One region of the Virgibacillus sp. genome, then DNA from elsewhere that is predicted to be linked to it. Evidence: riboswitches for the same ligand, from Rfam matches in the RefSeq annotation. Region 1 holds a riboswitch; each other region holds the start of a gene.
The links. Region 1 has a riboswitch for thiamine pyrophosphate ahead of HLX49_RS12410 (PTS galactitol transporter subunit IIC). Riboswitches for the same ligand answer to the same signal wherever they lie in the genome.
Positions count from the first base shown of each region.

Region 2: it holds a riboswitch for thiamine pyrophosphate, as region 1 does, so the genes downstream of both, thiT (energy-coupled thiamine transporter ThiT) here and HLX49_RS12410 (PTS galactitol transporter subunit IIC) in region 1, are expected to answer to the same signal.
Region 3: it holds a riboswitch for thiamine pyrophosphate, as region 1 does, so the genes downstream of both, tenA (thiaminase II) here and HLX49_RS12410 (PTS galactitol transporter subunit IIC) in region 1, are expected to answer to the same signal.
Region 4: it holds a riboswitch for thiamine pyrophosphate, as region 1 does, so the genes downstream of both, tenA (thiaminase II) here and HLX49_RS12410 (PTS galactitol transporter subunit IIC) in region 1, are expected to answer to the same signal.

Region 1 covers NZ_JABXHF010000056.1:16,538-20,508, forward strand. Annotated here, with positions in the region: gene HLX49_RS12405 (PTS sugar transporter subunit IIB) at 68-352, opposite strand; gene HLX49_RS12410 (PTS galactitol transporter subunit IIC) at 354-1,703, opposite strand; TPP riboswitch at 2,041-2,151, opposite strand; gene HLX49_RS12415 (cytosine deaminase) at 2,273-3,541, opposite strand; partial or broken gene codB (cytosine permease) at 3,544-3,971, opposite strand, start outside.
Region 2 covers NZ_JABXHF010000064.1:5,623-9,593, forward strand. Annotated here, with positions in the region: gene HLX49_RS13310 (M4 family metallopeptidase) at 1-652, shown strand, start outside; TPP riboswitch at 1,242-1,345, shown strand; gene thiT (energy-coupled thiamine transporter ThiT) at 1,501-2,100, shown strand; gene HLX49_RS13320 (3-ketoacyl-ACP reductase) at 2,384-3,106, opposite strand; gene HLX49_RS13325 (biotin transporter BioY) at 3,602-3,971, shown strand, end outside.
Region 3 covers NZ_JABXHF010000047.1:10,158-14,128, reverse strand. Annotated here, with positions in the region: gene HLX49_RS11000 (ABC transporter ATP-binding protein) at 1-984, opposite strand, end outside; gene HLX49_RS10995 (copper homeostasis protein CutC) at 1,212-1,898, opposite strand; TPP riboswitch at 2,052-2,151, shown strand; gene tenA (thiaminase II) at 2,320-3,015, shown strand; gene HLX49_RS10985 (response regulator transcription factor) at 3,355-3,971, shown strand, end outside.
Region 4 covers NZ_JABXHF010000008.1:20,257-24,227, forward strand. Annotated here, with positions in the region: gene HLX49_RS02980 (hypothetical protein) at 1-535, opposite strand, end outside; gene tenA (thiaminase II) at 986-1,678, opposite strand; TPP riboswitch at 1,808-1,902, opposite strand; gene HLX49_RS02990 (DUF6434 domain-containing protein) at 2,245-2,814, shown strand; gene HLX49_RS02995 (HAD family hydrolase) at 2,849-3,493, shown strand; gene HLX49_RS03000 (hypothetical protein) at 3,526-3,681, shown strand; gene HLX49_RS03005 (GNAT family N-acetyltransferase) at 3,715-3,971, shown strand, end outside.

The sequences.
Region 1 (3,971 bases):
GTAAGCCGTAGTTCTGCTTGTACGATAAACTGTACGATCATTCAGCAGATTATATCTATTTCTATTCTCAGCTAAATACTTTTTCACGAATTATTTGATACATTTCCTCTACCCCTATTCCCGATATGAATGGCGTACCGTCAATCACATAATCTTTCATTTCATCAGGTACAATAGTCGTTGAGATAACAAAATCATACATATCATATTGATTTACTGCTTCTGCTACACTAGATTGAAAAAGCGATACTTGATGTATCAGCTTTTCTTTTTCTAGCCATTCACGTATTTTTTCTTTCACCATTGTAGAAGTTGCAACCCCAGTACCACAAATTACGAGTATTTTAATCATTTTATTTCCTCCAATAGGAATTATTTTTATGTTTGCGTCTCTTTCGTCTGTTAACATAGAAGAATAAACCCATTATAAATGACCCAAAAACTATAAAACTAAACCAATGCATCCTTCCTGTTAGCCAAATGAAAGGAAAAGTTGTCCACACTGCACCATCTACAAGCGAAGAAATCGCCCCATAATTTCCCATATTAAAACCGGCACTCATTGCTGTCGTTGTTACTAAAGGAGCTACCCAAGTTGCAATATAAAGACCAATGCCAATATAAAAAGCTCCACCAATAACTGTCCGAATTATATTACCTTTAAAAACAGGTACCATTAAAGCGATAAGAAAAGGAATCGTCGCTAAGTCTGTAAAAGGTAACACTTTATTACCTGGTAATATCACGGCTAAAAACAGAGTGATGGGCACTAATAACAAAGAAGCTGATAAAACGGCTGGATGCCCCACCGCTAAAGCACTGTCCATTCCAATATATAAATTCCTCTCTGGAAAACGTTGCTTCATATAATTTCCAGCGGCTTCTGAAACAGGTGCAAGTCCTTCCATTAATAAAGCAACCATACGTGGTAATAAGACAAGCACTGCCCCTGTCTGCATTGCTAAAATTAACGTATTTTTAAGGTCATATCCTGCCAGTACACCAATAAATAAACCGATGACCACCCCCATTACTGTCTTATCACCAAACACACCCAGATGTTTTTGAATGGAAGCTTGATTTGCCTGTAGCTTATTAAATTTAGGAATCCGATCAAATACGTAATTTAAAGGTTTGGCTACGATATAAGATGGAGCAGAAGCCCCATGCGGGAAAGTAATCTGTTTAAATCCATAAAAGGATTGGATATCCTTCTGAATCCAGTCACCAAGCAAAAGCAATACTATATGATGAACAATCATTACTCCAACAGCCATAGCGAAATGATTGGTCAACGCCAAAACTAATGAGGCTGTAAAAGAAGTATGCCAAAAATTCCATATATCAATATTTAGTGTCCGAGTAAATCCGATCGATAATAAAAGTAAATTGATAGCAATACCTATCGGAATCGTCAAACTGCCTAGAACGGTTCCATATGATATAGCTGCAGCTGCTGGCCAACCAACATCAATAATGGTGAGCTCTAAACCATATTTGTCAACCATAGCTTCAATTGCAGGCCCTAAGCTGTCACCTAATAGACCGATAACAAGATTAATACCAATAAAACCAATACCAACGATTAACCCAGAGCGAACAGCTTTGCTCACCTTTGTGCGCAAAATCAATGCAAAAATAAAAATTACAAATGGGAGCATAACACTAGCTCCCAAGTCAACAAACCACTGTAAAACAGACATTGTTTCTCCCCCTCATGCCAATATCTCATTGCATGTACGACATCGATAACGTATTAGCATCGTAACTTTTTACCTAGCTGAATTCCAATACAGTAGCATTCTACCAATGGTAAAAGTGAATTTTATGAGATGACGAGTTTTGCTCAATATGAGCTAAGACGATTTCATGAATAGAAAGCTTAGTTATCCACAAATTTCCATAGCGAAAGGATTACATTTTGCTTAGACTTTAAAGCCTAAAATTTTTGTGCATAAAAAATGCCACTTTTTTCCCTGAGGAAAAGTGACATCGCATTCGAATTCTAAGCTAATCAATTTGCTCCAATCCATATTAGAATCAAAGTTTCTGCCACTTCCCTCCGCTGGTTTATAACGCCAGATCAGGTTCCAAGAGTCCCAACGTCACACGTTGATCTCAGCCACAAATGCGGCACCCCTAGTGAACTATTTTCATTTTTAATTGTATAGATAATATATCGGTTGGCACGTGCAAGTGTCAAGGTTTTTATAGCAATGCGCATTTAAAAAGCCTGCTGGATTCGTCCAGCAGGCTTTTCCATTTCACTTGTTTATTTTCTAGTAAAATCCACATATTCCTCAGTTCCTACTTGTATCGTTGTTTCACTTGGCTTCGTTTTTGCTATAACCTTCCCATTGCGAATGGAATACATGACAATAGCTTGTTTCCGAATCGCTTCATACGTACTCTCTGCATCCAAAACGATGAAGTTAGCTGGTTTTCCGACTTCTATTCCATACGCTTGTTCAAGACTCATTGCTTTAGCACTGTTTGTTGTAATGAGGTTCATTGAATCTACAATTTGCTCGTACCCTAATAATTGAGCGACGTGTATCCCCATATGAAGTACTTGAAGCATGTTTCCTGTGCCAAGCGGATACCAAGGATCAAAGATATCATCATGACCGAAACATACGTTCATACCCGCTTCTAGTAACTCCTTCACTCTAGTTAAACCACGCCGTTTTGGGTAAGAGTCAAACCGCCCTTGCAAATGGATATTAACAAGTGGATTGGATACAAAGTTGATCTCCGACATCTCTAACAAACGAAATAATTTATAAGCATATGCATCATTATAAGATCCCATTGCTGTTGTATGACTGGCAGTTACTCTGGACCCTAGCCCTCGCTCATAGGCTTCTTTCGCCACTACTTCCACAAATCGAGATTGCTCATCATCAATTTCATCACAATGAATGTCCATCAACCGTTCATATTTTTCTGCAAGATCGAAGGCAATTTTTAACGACTCCACACCATATTCCCTAGTGAATTCAAAATGCGGAATCCCTCCGACTACATCTGCACCTAACTTCAAAGCTTCTTCCAACAATTCTTTCCCTTTCGGATAGGATAAAATACCTTCTTGTGGGAAAGCGACAAGTTGCAAGCTCACAAAATCCGCCATTTCTTCCTTCAATTCTAGCAATGCTCGTAGTGCTGTTAGCTTTGGATCAGTTACATCGACATGGGTGCGAACATGCTGAATACCTTGGGCAATTTGCCATTTCAAAGCTTGCGTAGCTCTATCTTTCACATCTTCATACGTTAACGATTGCTTCCTCTCTGACCAACGTTGAATGCCTTCAAATAACGTGCCACTCTCATTCCATTTTGGCTCTCCTGCAGTTAATGTTGTATCAAGATGAATATGAGGCTCGATAAATGGAGGTAATACTAAAGAGCCAGCGACATCGAGTATTTCTCCTACCTGCTGTTGCTGATTAGCAGGGGAAATAGATGTAATTTTTTTTTCTGTCACAGTAATATCCCATAACCCAGATGTATTGCGTAATCTAGCATTTTTTATAATCACTTTTACTGCCCCACCTTTTCTGTATTGGTTAGAATAACTTCTTTTTCCTTTGCACTAGCAACAAGCTTCGTAACAACAACATGGGTAACTGCAGCACCTATTAACGCATTAATTGGTGGGATACCTGGTAATAAAGTTGCTGCAGCAATTCCTGTTCCCCAAGCAAAAAATGCAATCCAATTGATAGCGGTAAATGTCATTTCATGGAAAGCTCGATAATGGCCGCGGCGAAGAATGAAAAAATCAGCTAATAAAATGGCTCCAATTGGTGGTAAAGCAGAACCGAGAATCGTTAAGAAGCCAACAAAATTGTTGTATAACCACATGGCCCCTAATGTACCAATAATCCCATTAAAAATGACAATTTTATGCTTTGCTATTTTCGTAATGTTAGAAAGTCCAAGCCCTGATGCATACAAGGCATTATCAT
Region 2 (3,971 bases), on a different contig from region 1:
TACATTTGGTCGAGTCAGCTATGACGACAATGGTGCAACAATTCGGTCTATTGTCGATTATGGAAATAATTATAATAATGCGGTATGGGTTGGTGATAAAATCATTTACGGTAATGGAGACGGAAGAAGATTTGCTCCGTTATCAGGTGCAAATGATATTGTAGCTCATGAGCTTACACATGGGGTAATTGATGAAACAGCTGATCTTGTGTATGCCAACCAATCTGGTGCGTTAAATGAATCGTTTGCTGATGTTTTTGCCTATTTTGTAGATGGTGATTGGTTAATTGGTGAAGATGTATTTACACCTGGTATTGAAGGGGATGCACTGCGCAGTTTGGCAAACCCAACAAGGTATAATCAGCCAGATCATATGAACGATTATCAACATTTACCAAACACCCGAGACGGTGATTGGGGTGGAGTTCATATCAATAGTGGAATTCCGAATAAAGCGGCTTATTTCACTGTTCATGGTATAGGTGTAAGTAAGGCGGAACAAGTTTATTATCGTGCATTAACGACCTATTTAACGCCGAATAGTAGTTTCCAAGATGCAAGACAAGCACTCATTCAATCCGCTCAAGATTTGTATGGGGAAAGCGCTGCTCAGGAAGTTGCTCGTGCGTGGGAGCGCGTTGGCGTAAACTAATAAAAAGGTGTAAAGAATGAATTTGAAGTGCAAATTAGTGTGAAAACAGGTTATTTACGAATGGCGTTAAGGCGTAATGGTAAGAAAAGCATAGGCTGTTACTTTTGAGTCTGGAGTTTTGCTCGTGAGGTAGCTTTAGAATTCATCCGTCTGAAATTGGCGACTCATTTGCTTGGTACGATGAAACACGAAGTAGTGATCGTTATAAACATAGATTGATTGATGAATAGGTATTTATCACTTTTTTATCGTTTATTTTTCTAATTGCTATGCCAAACGCACTTCATTTAAAGTACACGGAAAATTAGTTATGCACTCGCTCTCTACTCTGGATGTAGGCATGTCAGATATACTTCTTTGACTTTGGTAGGTCATTGATGCGTATATCAGACATGTCTTTTTAATGGTGAAAAGCTATCGCCAACATGAGGAATGTGCGCGACCTCTTCGATAATTTAAGAAGTTAGCTTCATTTCCCTGACTATTTATTTGAACACGACTTGTTGCTAAAAAAATTTTGGTGTATAAAGGAGCTAAAAGCTGTTCAAAGAACAATTTATCGCTTATAATAGATGAAAATCATATACATAGAAACCACAAGGGGAGCTATTTTGCTGAGATGGAACGAAATCGTTCGAGACCCTTTGAACCTGTTTAGTTAGCACTTGCGTAGGGATGTGGACAACAATGTTTAGGTTTATTCATAAAATGCTAGTTCGATTTAGGTGCAAGGAAGATCCTGAATGTAAAGCGGACGTTTATAAGCATTTACCTTCTACACATAAATGAACAACTACGCTGAACAATGATGCTTCCCTTGGGGTTTCCGTGAAAGGGGAGCTTTTTTAATGAAAAATATTCGCTTATTAGTAATGATTGAAGCAGCATTTTTTGCAGCATTTGCAATGATTTTGGATTTTCTTCCTTCGATTAAATTATCACCAGCTATATCGATCTCTTTTGCTATGGTGCCCATATTTATTCTTGCATTTCGGAGAGGAATGCTAGCAGGGATATTAGCGGGTTTCTTATGGGGGTTGTTACAGGTGATGCTCGGTGATGCTTACTATTTGACACCATTGCAATTTTTTATTGAATATTTTATTGCTTTTGCTAGCGTTGGTTTTGCCGGATTACTCTCTTCTATAATTCAGAAAAGTTTTGAAAAAGGGTATAAAAAAACCGCTTTGGCATGGGTTGTGGCTGCGACATTCGTGGGTAGTATTGCAAGGTATTTTTGGCATTTTCTTGCAGGTGTAATCTTTTGGGGTGAATCTGCTCCTGAGGGTACGTCGCCACTCGTTTATTCATTTATAGCGAATGGAACGACTTTTGTAGGTGCGTTTGTTTTTTGTGCTATTGTTTTAGCGGTAATTTTAGCTAGCGCTCCTCGGTTAGTGCAAGCAGAAACACTTATGACTAAAAAACAGGTGAAGAAAGCATCCTAAGTATAAGCGTTTCCTTTTTATGAAAACTATTTACCGTAATTAATAGCCAACGCCTTTCCATTAAAAAACGTTGGCTATCAAAGTTACTTACCAAGTATTTATATCAGCTCGTTAGCTGCAAGTTAACACCCTGTTCGTTATCTCGATTAGCCAGAGTAGACCTTAGGATAATGAATGATTTATTTAGTAACGGTCTCTGAAAATGGACAAAATTTTATAAAAGCCAATCATAAGCACTGTTGCAATGGCTTTTGTTAAATGTCTGCCGCAACAGTGTTGGTTTTTAGAACGGATTCGTAGCCCATTGTAACGACTGTTTAATAAACATTCTCGGATGCAATTTTAATTGCGCTACCATGTATTCAGCTAAATCTTCGGCTTGCATATACTTATCGTCATTTTTCTCCGCTAACTTTTCGCCGAAAGCAAGCTCTGTGGCAACAAGGCTTGGATTTAATGTGAAAACGCGAATGTTATTTCTGCGTACTTCTTGCATTAAAGCTTCGGACATACCTTGAATGGCAAATTTGGAAGCACTGTAAGAAGTCGAACCTGCTGTTCCTTTTAATCCGTTACTGGAGGAAATCATGATAATATCGCCTTGATTTTTCTTAAGCATATGTGGTAATACGGCACGGGTCACGTGATACGTACCGAACACATTCACCTCTAAAGTTTGTTTCCACGTTTCTGGATCCATCTCTAGAAAATTACCATATGCTCCAATACCTGCATTATTTATTAAAATATCTGCAGACCCAAGCGACGTTTCTAGCTCCGCAACAGCCCCCTCTACTTCTTCCAACTTTGCTATATTAGCAACAGCATAATTGGTGTTAACACCATATGTTTCTACTTCTCTTGCAACAGCTTCCAGTTTGGATTTCGTACGAGCTATTAAGCCTAAATGAACACCTTCCTGAGCAAGAGCAAGTGCTGTTGCTCTTCCAATACCGCTACCAGCACCTGTAATATACGCAATCTTCCCTTTAATTTGTTGCCCCATCGTAAGCCATCCCCTCTCCATTGATTCTTACTTGTATTGTAAGTATATCTTATATGAAAGAATAGATTCAAACTACAGACTCCTATCATTAGAAAGTTAACCAGCGTAATGGTTAACTTTCTCCCATTCTTCGGAAAATCGCTCCCATAGGTAGAAGTAGCCCGTTCCGCGTGAAAATTTGCTCATACCCTTCTAAAGTCGTTAATAGGATTAAGGAGATCGCCAGTTGGTTTAGAATAAGGTCCTTTTATCCGAAAGAGAAATCTTAGTAACCATTATTAGCTATGGTACACTTTACATTTTATTAATTGGGTACGGTAGATTGATGGCATCTGTTGAATAAGCCTATTGCTTCTTCCTAATAGAACGAATAAGCGGAAAAAAGACTCATACAAAATGTAAACTTTTTTGAAAATTAAGTTGACAATATCCTTTTTTCCAAGTACAATTTTGAAAAAACATCAACGTTTATTGGAAATGGGAGGCTTTATTAACATGGGACAGCAACGAAAAAGACTTCGCTTTATGCTTAATTGTGCTTTGTTTGCAGCACTCACAGCTATTTTGGCGCAAATCGAAATACCACTACCACTCATACCGATAAGTGGACAAACTTTAGCAGTCGGAATTACCGCCACTATTTTAGGCAGTAAGCAAGGCGCGTTAGCGATGATTTGCTATGCGGTAATTGGAGGAGCAGGGGTACCTGTTTTTGCTGGCTTTAGCGGCGGGGCACATGTGTTAGTAGGTCCTTCAGGAGGATATATTTTTGGTTTTATTGTTACAGCATATGTTACAGGTTTCATTCTCGAAAAAACAAGCTTTCGTTTCCAAAATGCTTTAATTGCAAATATTATAGGCATGT
Region 3 (3,971 bases), on a different contig from region 1:
TTCTTCAGGGAAATAAAAATGTTTGTAGCAAGTACAGCGTACGAAATGACCTGTATCCACTTCATGTAGCTCAGGAGCTTCTTCATGTGCATCCTCACTAACCCAAGGAATTCGTGCTTTAAATCGGCACCCTTCTCGTGGAAGATTTTGCAAGGACGGAACAATCCCTTGAATGACATGGAGTTTGTCATGCATACTATCTTCTCCCGGAATGGAATTTAATAGGGATCTCGTGTATGGATGAAGCGGTTTTTGAAATAACGTATAAACATCCGCTATCTCTACAATTTGCCCTGCATACATAACGGCTACACGATCCGCCATTTCAGCGACAACACCTAAATCATGGGTAATTAAAATAACACCTGTATTCATTTGTTCTTTTAAATCATTCATTAACCCAAGTATTTGGGCTTGAATCGTTACATCAAGCGCTGTAGTAGGCTCATCAGCAATGAGTAGTTCTGGTTTATTGGCAATAGCGATGGCAATCATCACTCGCTGCCTCATACCACCAGATAATTGATGTGGATACTGTTCACAAGTGTACTCCGGACGAGGAATACCAACTTGATTTAACAAGTGAATCACTCGTTCTTTTCGTTTCGTTTTCGATAACTGTCGATTATGTAATAATAAAGCTTCCCCAATTTGATCTTCCACCGTCATCAACGGATTTAACGCTGTTAACGGGTCTTGAAAAATCATAGACATATGATTTCCTCGTAGCTTATTTAAATTACTTGCTGGTATATTTACAATGTCTTGTCCTTTAACATAAATATTTCCTTCTATTTTTGCTTTCGTATGTAACCCCATAACAGAAAAAGCTAGGGCACTTTTCCCAGAACCAGATTCTCCTACAATGGCCAATGTCTCATTCTTATTAACAGATAAAGAAACATCATCTACTGCAGCATAATAATTGTCATCTATTCTAAAAGATGTTTTTAAATTTTTAATTTCTAATAATTTGTTGTTCATGATCCCCCTCCTTTATCTTTCATTAAAAATGAAGCAAACTAGAATATAGATAAAAAATATACATAGTTTACTTAATTTTTCATCAATTGTTGTTATTGTATTATATTCTATTTTTCTGAATAAATCAATAAAATCATTTAATTTAAAGGAATTTTCGCAATCAAAAAAATAATGCATGAAGCGAGCCTGAGCTTGTTTAATAAGCTCAGGCTCTACCTATGTCAGATTTATTTTTGGAGTATATTTTTTATTTGTTGTATCTTGCTGCGATCCAGTTTATATGCGAATGAATCGTTCCTTCTAGCGCCAGAACCAAAGTGGAATGCATGGGGTTTCACTTGCTCGTATACATCAGCAAAGGTTGCTGGCTTTAAACCATGCCCCACCATCATATTTACATGTGTATCCGCAGCCAAATGAATCAATCGTTGTAGCTGCGGAATTGCATCAGGTGCTTTATAGTTACCTCCTGCAGTTAACACTGTCGTTATTTGCTTATATTGTGCCAAGCATGCTAACGCTTCTTCTTGGTCACGAGCAAAATCAAACGCCCGATGAAAAGTTACTTCTAAATCATCAGCCACATCTAATAGCTGTTTCAACACTTCCTCATCAACTGTTTTTTCAGCAGTCAATGCCCCTATAACGATACCGTTTGCACCCATCTTTTTAATCAGATCTATATCTTCCTTCATCGTGTCTATATCGTATTTGTTGTATACAAATGATTGACTATGCGGACGAACCATGACATTTATAGGCAGATGGACAGCTTCAACCGCTTTTTTTAGTAAACCGTAACTTGGTGTAAGCCCTATTTCTGCCATCGCAGGGCTAAGTTCAATCCGATCTGCTCCATACTGCTCTGCTTCTATCACATCCGTTAAGTTCGTAGCAATAACTTCTAAAAGCATGAACAACCCTCTCCTTTACACACAATACCCTTATCCTACCTGATGAGAGCGCCTTTTAATAGACCAAAAAGATGCAAAGAACCTACTACTATCCTCACTTCCTTTGCCTAAATCTACCATCTATGCTTTAATGGCAATACATAGTGTTATTATATATCTCACTAGGGGAGCAATTTTATTGCTGAGAAAGGAAACTTGACCCTTTGAACCTGATCTAGTTTGTACTAGCGTAGGGAAGTGACAACTTGCATGAATAGTAATAATCAGGCAATCACTTCCCCATTCTATTTACATCGTAGAATGGGGATTATTATTTTCTCCAGATGCAAGTACGTCTTATCCTGAACTACAAAGGTTTGTTGTTTCCACATCTTCTCTAGCATTAAAATAATTTCAATTATCGAGAGGAGAATATAGTATTATGCAACAACTATTTACAGATCGTTTATGGAAAAAGGTAGAGCCAATTTGGAAATCCTATTTGGAGCATCCGTTTGTAAAAGGGTTAGGAGAAGGTTGGCTTGATAAGGAAAAGTTCAAGCACTGGATGAAGCAAGACTATGTTTATTTAATAGAATATTCTCGCTTGTTTGCACTAGGAAGCGCGAAAGCACATGATTTATCAACAATGACAACGTTTGCCAATTTACTTCATGGAACCTTGCATATGGAAATGGATTTACATCGTAACTATGCAAGCAAGTTTGGCATAACTGCTGATGAATTAGAAGAAACAGAAGCGGCGGCAACAACGACTGCATACACAAGTTATATGCTAAATGTGGCACAACAAGGTGGCATAGAAAATACAGTCGCCGCCGTACTCGCTTGTGCTTGGAGTTATAATTACATTGGCAAAGCATTGGCAGCCTGGCCAAACGCCTTGGAACATGAATTTTATGGCAATTGGGTACAAATGTATTCCTCCGAAGATTTTACAGCACTGGCTAACGATTGCATTGATTTAATTAATACAATTGCGGAAGATAAACCAGAACACGAGTTAACCATCTTGGAAGATATCGTTGTGAAAACGAGCTATTTTGAATATATGTTCTGGGACATGGCAGAACATCAAGCCATGTGGCCTGTCCCTGTTGCTGCCCAAAACTTATAATTCTTTGCAAATCTTTATCCGTTGAAATGACTATTAAAAGCAATAAACTAAAAAAGCAATAATTATTTTGGACCAATATCAGGCGGCATGATCTACAGATTTTTAACTTCATAAAAATCCGCCCTAAAAATGTAAAGCTCATCATTTAAAAGCTACGGCTATCACCATAAAGACTTGGTGACATGTCGTAGCTTTCTTTATTCCTTAGGTAGAACGATACAATAGCTTGCTAACAGCCTATTATAACCTATAGATTTCGAAAGGATATATATACCAGATAGATATGATACAACATTGTTACACAGATAATTTATAATGAAAGAGAGGGAGGTTTGCCCAATGGTTCGAATACTAATCGTTGAAGATGAAAAACCAATATCTGACTTAATAAAAATGAGTCTCGGAGATGCAGGATATGAATGTTTCTGTGCCTATGATGGAGAACAAGCTGCTGATATGATTGAAGCAAATCATTTTGATTTAGCAATTTTAGATATTATGCTCCCCAAAATTAATGGCTATGATTTACTAGAATATATCCAGCCTTACGATATACCAGTCATATTTTTAACTGCCAAATCAGATGTAACGGATAAAGTAAAAGGGTTAAAGCTTGGAGCGGAAGACTACCTAACGAAACCTTTTGAAATCGTAGAATTACTAGCCCGAGTGGAAACTGTTTTACGCAGATATGATAAAAACAAACAATTTATAGAATTGTTTGATATAAAAATAGATACGCTTTCCAGAGTCGTAACCAAATCAGGAAAAACTGTTAATCTAACAGCGAAAGAGTACGACTTATTATTATTATTTATCAACAATAAAAATATTGCTCTATTTCGGAGTAACATCTCTATGAAAGTATGGGGAGAAGATTTTGTCGGCGAAAGCAGGACGATTGACCTGCACGTGCAACGCATGCGACAAAAGCTTGGTTTAAAGGATAAAATCGT
Region 4 (3,971 bases), on a different contig from region 1:
ATAGGATATAAGTATCATCATCAATAATTTCAGCTTTTGTTTCTTGAATTATATGGTATCCGTCAATTTTCACTTTAGAAATACCTTCTTTTTGTGGGAATTTTGCTAGCATTTCATCTCCTTCTGAGGCAAATTTTATAGCATCTTCTGCAGTAAATGGAGGGAGAGGCTCTGATGCAAATTGAAAACCACCCCACATGAATGCTAATATAATAACTGGAAACGATAGACTAATCCAAATTGCTTTTTTGCTTTTTATTTTTATATAGAGAATGCGATCAATCACAGCGTATAATAATGCCAAAAATGCGCCAAATAAAATGAATAACCAATTAAAAAGAAAAGAGTCAAGAGTCACCACAATAATACCGAAAAATCCTCCAAATAAACTATGTAATAGAATGTAAAGCCATCTATTTTTAAAGATGCCTTTTTTATGAATGAGCTCTACTATAATTGAAATAGGACTTCCATATAAAAGCAGTACAGGAAAAATATAAATGCTATAAATGAAAGTCCACCCTAAAAAGTCCACTTCTAAATAATAGGAAGCTGATTCTATTGGGAATAGATAAAAGATTGCAAAGTAGATAGCAATAAAGATAGTTAGTATGTAAGAAGTAACAAGTTTTCTTAATAAAAGGGGGAGAGTGTTCATATTAACGCTCCTTCAAAATTAATAAATGTTAGATAATTATTTTCGGCTAGAATATAGTTTTGACTGGATATAGAGTGAATTCATTCCTAGCTATAAACAATTATTATCTGTTCTATATCCATGTTGTAGTAAGTTGAAAATTAGGATATATCGTTATTATGCAGAAAAAATTTCGTTGTGTCCATTGTAGTTCAATTTTTCTATATGTTCATGATGATAAAAAATAATCATTAACCTGGAACTTACAGATTTTCTGGAGAAGAGGAATAATTCTATACATTAAAAAATCAGTGAAAGATAGGTTTCTCTCACTGATTTTGTATTTATTTAAGCCATCGAAAGCTCATGCCAATGTCTGTCAGAGAACCAATTTTCCTTTATATAGGACATCTCCCAGAAGGCAAGCTCGTATTCTTTAGCAATGATAAATTGCTCTTTCATCTTTTCTTTTTGCTTCTCCGTAGATTCGGATGCAATTTGATTAAGCAAATGAATCTGTTCATTGGTTGAATCTTGAAACCAATCACTTGCATAGGTAGCAATCCAATTTTGATAGATTTTTTCGGTTGGTTTTGCATTTTCGTACGTTTTTCCGATATCTGCGTATAACCAATAACAAGGCAACATGGCTGCAATAGCTTGACCTAGGCTTCCAGATGCTGCAGCGCGATATAAGTGTGATGTATAGGCGTAAGCAGTTGGGGCTGGTTTGAAATTATCCCAATCTGTATCTGTGATGTTTAAGATTTCTGCATGCTGTTTATGAACGGTTAGCTCTGCTTGTGCAGTTCCTTTTGCTTTGTCAGCTAGCATAGCTGTTACTTGAAAATCTTCAGCTAATGTAGCTGCCAAGGCATGGACTTTTCCATAGTGCTTCAAGTAATAAATGTCTTGTAAAATATAATACTTGAAAATGTCTAGGGATAAATCACCTTTGGCAATCCCTTTTACAAATGGATGTTTTACACTTTGCTCCCAACTCTTTGCGGTTACTTCTCGTAATGTGTCTGTAAATGACATAAAAAAATTCCTCCTCATACATACATGTTTTCATTGCTCGAGGAAGAAAGGGATATACTTAATACACGCAACCTATCTGTGTAAAAGGACTTTTTGTCCATACATATAAACATGAAACAGATAACGCTGTTAAGTAGTTTTCCACTTCCCTCCGCTGGTACAAACCAGATCAGGTTCTAAGGGTCGTTGTCTCAGCCGCCAGTGGGGCTCCCCTAGTAGAAATACTATACTTGAAGCATATCATAGTGTCATACAAAGTCAACTTTATTTTTCAAGAGATAAGAAAGTATAAAAATTTGATGCTATGGGATAACCAAATAACCGAATGAGCCACGTCCCGCTCCATCGCCCAGCAACTAGGCGACTTCATGAATCCGCCCTACGATAAGTCATCATGGGTTCGTGCCTCACCGTGATTCCTAAAACTTCAGTTGATTCGCTCCACTCGCTACGTTGCTAAACGGGCGCCCCGAGCCTTTGTTCTAATACTAATTGTATTTGTTATAGCGGGTGGATATAAAGCAACGAATGTTCTATAATAGATGTAATCGTTAGGAGGTGGAAAATTGAGACCAGCATTAACGAAAGATATTCATGTACAAACTTTCAAAGACTACTATTGGTTAAAAGAAGAGTTACAATTATTTTGTAAGCAAAATGGCATTCGTACTTCGGGATCGAAATTAGAACTTACAGACCGCATTGAAACTTTCTTGCGTACAGGTGAGGTAAAAAAGCCAATCCGAAAAAGAAGCGGTACTAAAAAAGCAAAAACAAAAGACGAATTAAGCTTAGATACTGTAATTACGGAAAATCATCGTTGTAGTCAGCATGTGCGGGCTTTTTTTAAAACAATTATCCCGAATTTTCACTTCTCTACGTATATTCAAAACTATTTTAAAGAAAATGTCGGTAACACGTATCATGATGTTGTTCAAGCGTGGTATGAGGAGGGAGAGCGAAAGAAAGATCCGTCATACAAGAAAACGATTGCTCCACAATTTGAATATAATCAATTTATTCGTGACTTTTTTGCAGATCCGGCTAATAAAGGAAAAAGTAGGGAAGATGCAATTAAAGCTTGGAACAACATAAAGCAACGTCCAGGGAGTAACAAATATACGGCAAACAAATAACTGAGGTTTATGGATGAAGAGAGGGGTATATAAATTGAACTATAAAAATATTATATTTGATTTTGATGGAACCTTGGCAGATTCAAAGCAATGCAGTGTATTAGCAACACAGAATGCTTTTAAAGCGTTACGACTACATATACCGTCTGCGAATACTATCGAACACTATATGGGAATCCCAATTGAAACATCTTTTAAAAAAATGGCAGATCGAGAGTTATTGAAAGATGAGTATAAGCTTTTATTGCAAACTTTCCGTGAACAGTATAAACAGTTAGAAAGCGATTTACTAACCGTTTTTAAGAATATACCAGAAGTGTTACATAAAATGGTTTTAGAGGAAAAATTGTTATTTGTTTTATCAAGTAAAAAGACAGATGTACTAAAACGGAATCTACAAAGTTTAAACATAGATACTTATTTTCATGATATTATAGGATCGGACAAAGTATCTCATTATAAACCGCATCCTGACGGTATTTTAAACATCGTTGAACAGTATCATTTAAAAAAGGAAGAGACGGTTATGGTAGGAGATGCTATATATGACTTACAAATGGCTAAAGCTGCTGCTATTTCATCATGTGGAGTGACTTGGGGGAGTCATAAAAGAGAACAATTGACGGAAGAAAAACCTGATCATCTAATAGATGAAGTCATGCAACTTGTATATTCGTAATTTAGCTCCTTTTGTTGTTATTGGAGGGAATCATGAAAATTGAAACGAAACGACTTTTATTAGTTCCTTGTACAGAGGAAAACGTAAAAATGGTTTTAGAACGAGAGCAAAGTGTTGGTAACCATATCTATCAACACATAGAAAAGTTGCAAGAAGATCAAAGTCAATTGGCTGGGGACCGTGGTTGATTTGTAATAAAGAGAATACACTTTTGATTGGTAATGCTGGATTTAAGATCGGTAGAAATTGGGTATGGAATCATGGATCATGCTCGTAATCAAGGATATGCGACAGAAACTGTTGGAGCGCTTATAGATTGGGCCTTTGCTTTCGCTTCTGTAGAGCAAATTCATGCAGAATGCTTGGTTACAAATTTGCCATCCATAAGCGTGCTGGAAAAAGTAGGGATGCGCAAAACAAAAGAAGTAGATGATAGGATAAAATGGATATTGAAGAGAAACAGCGTTAACGAGGCTTA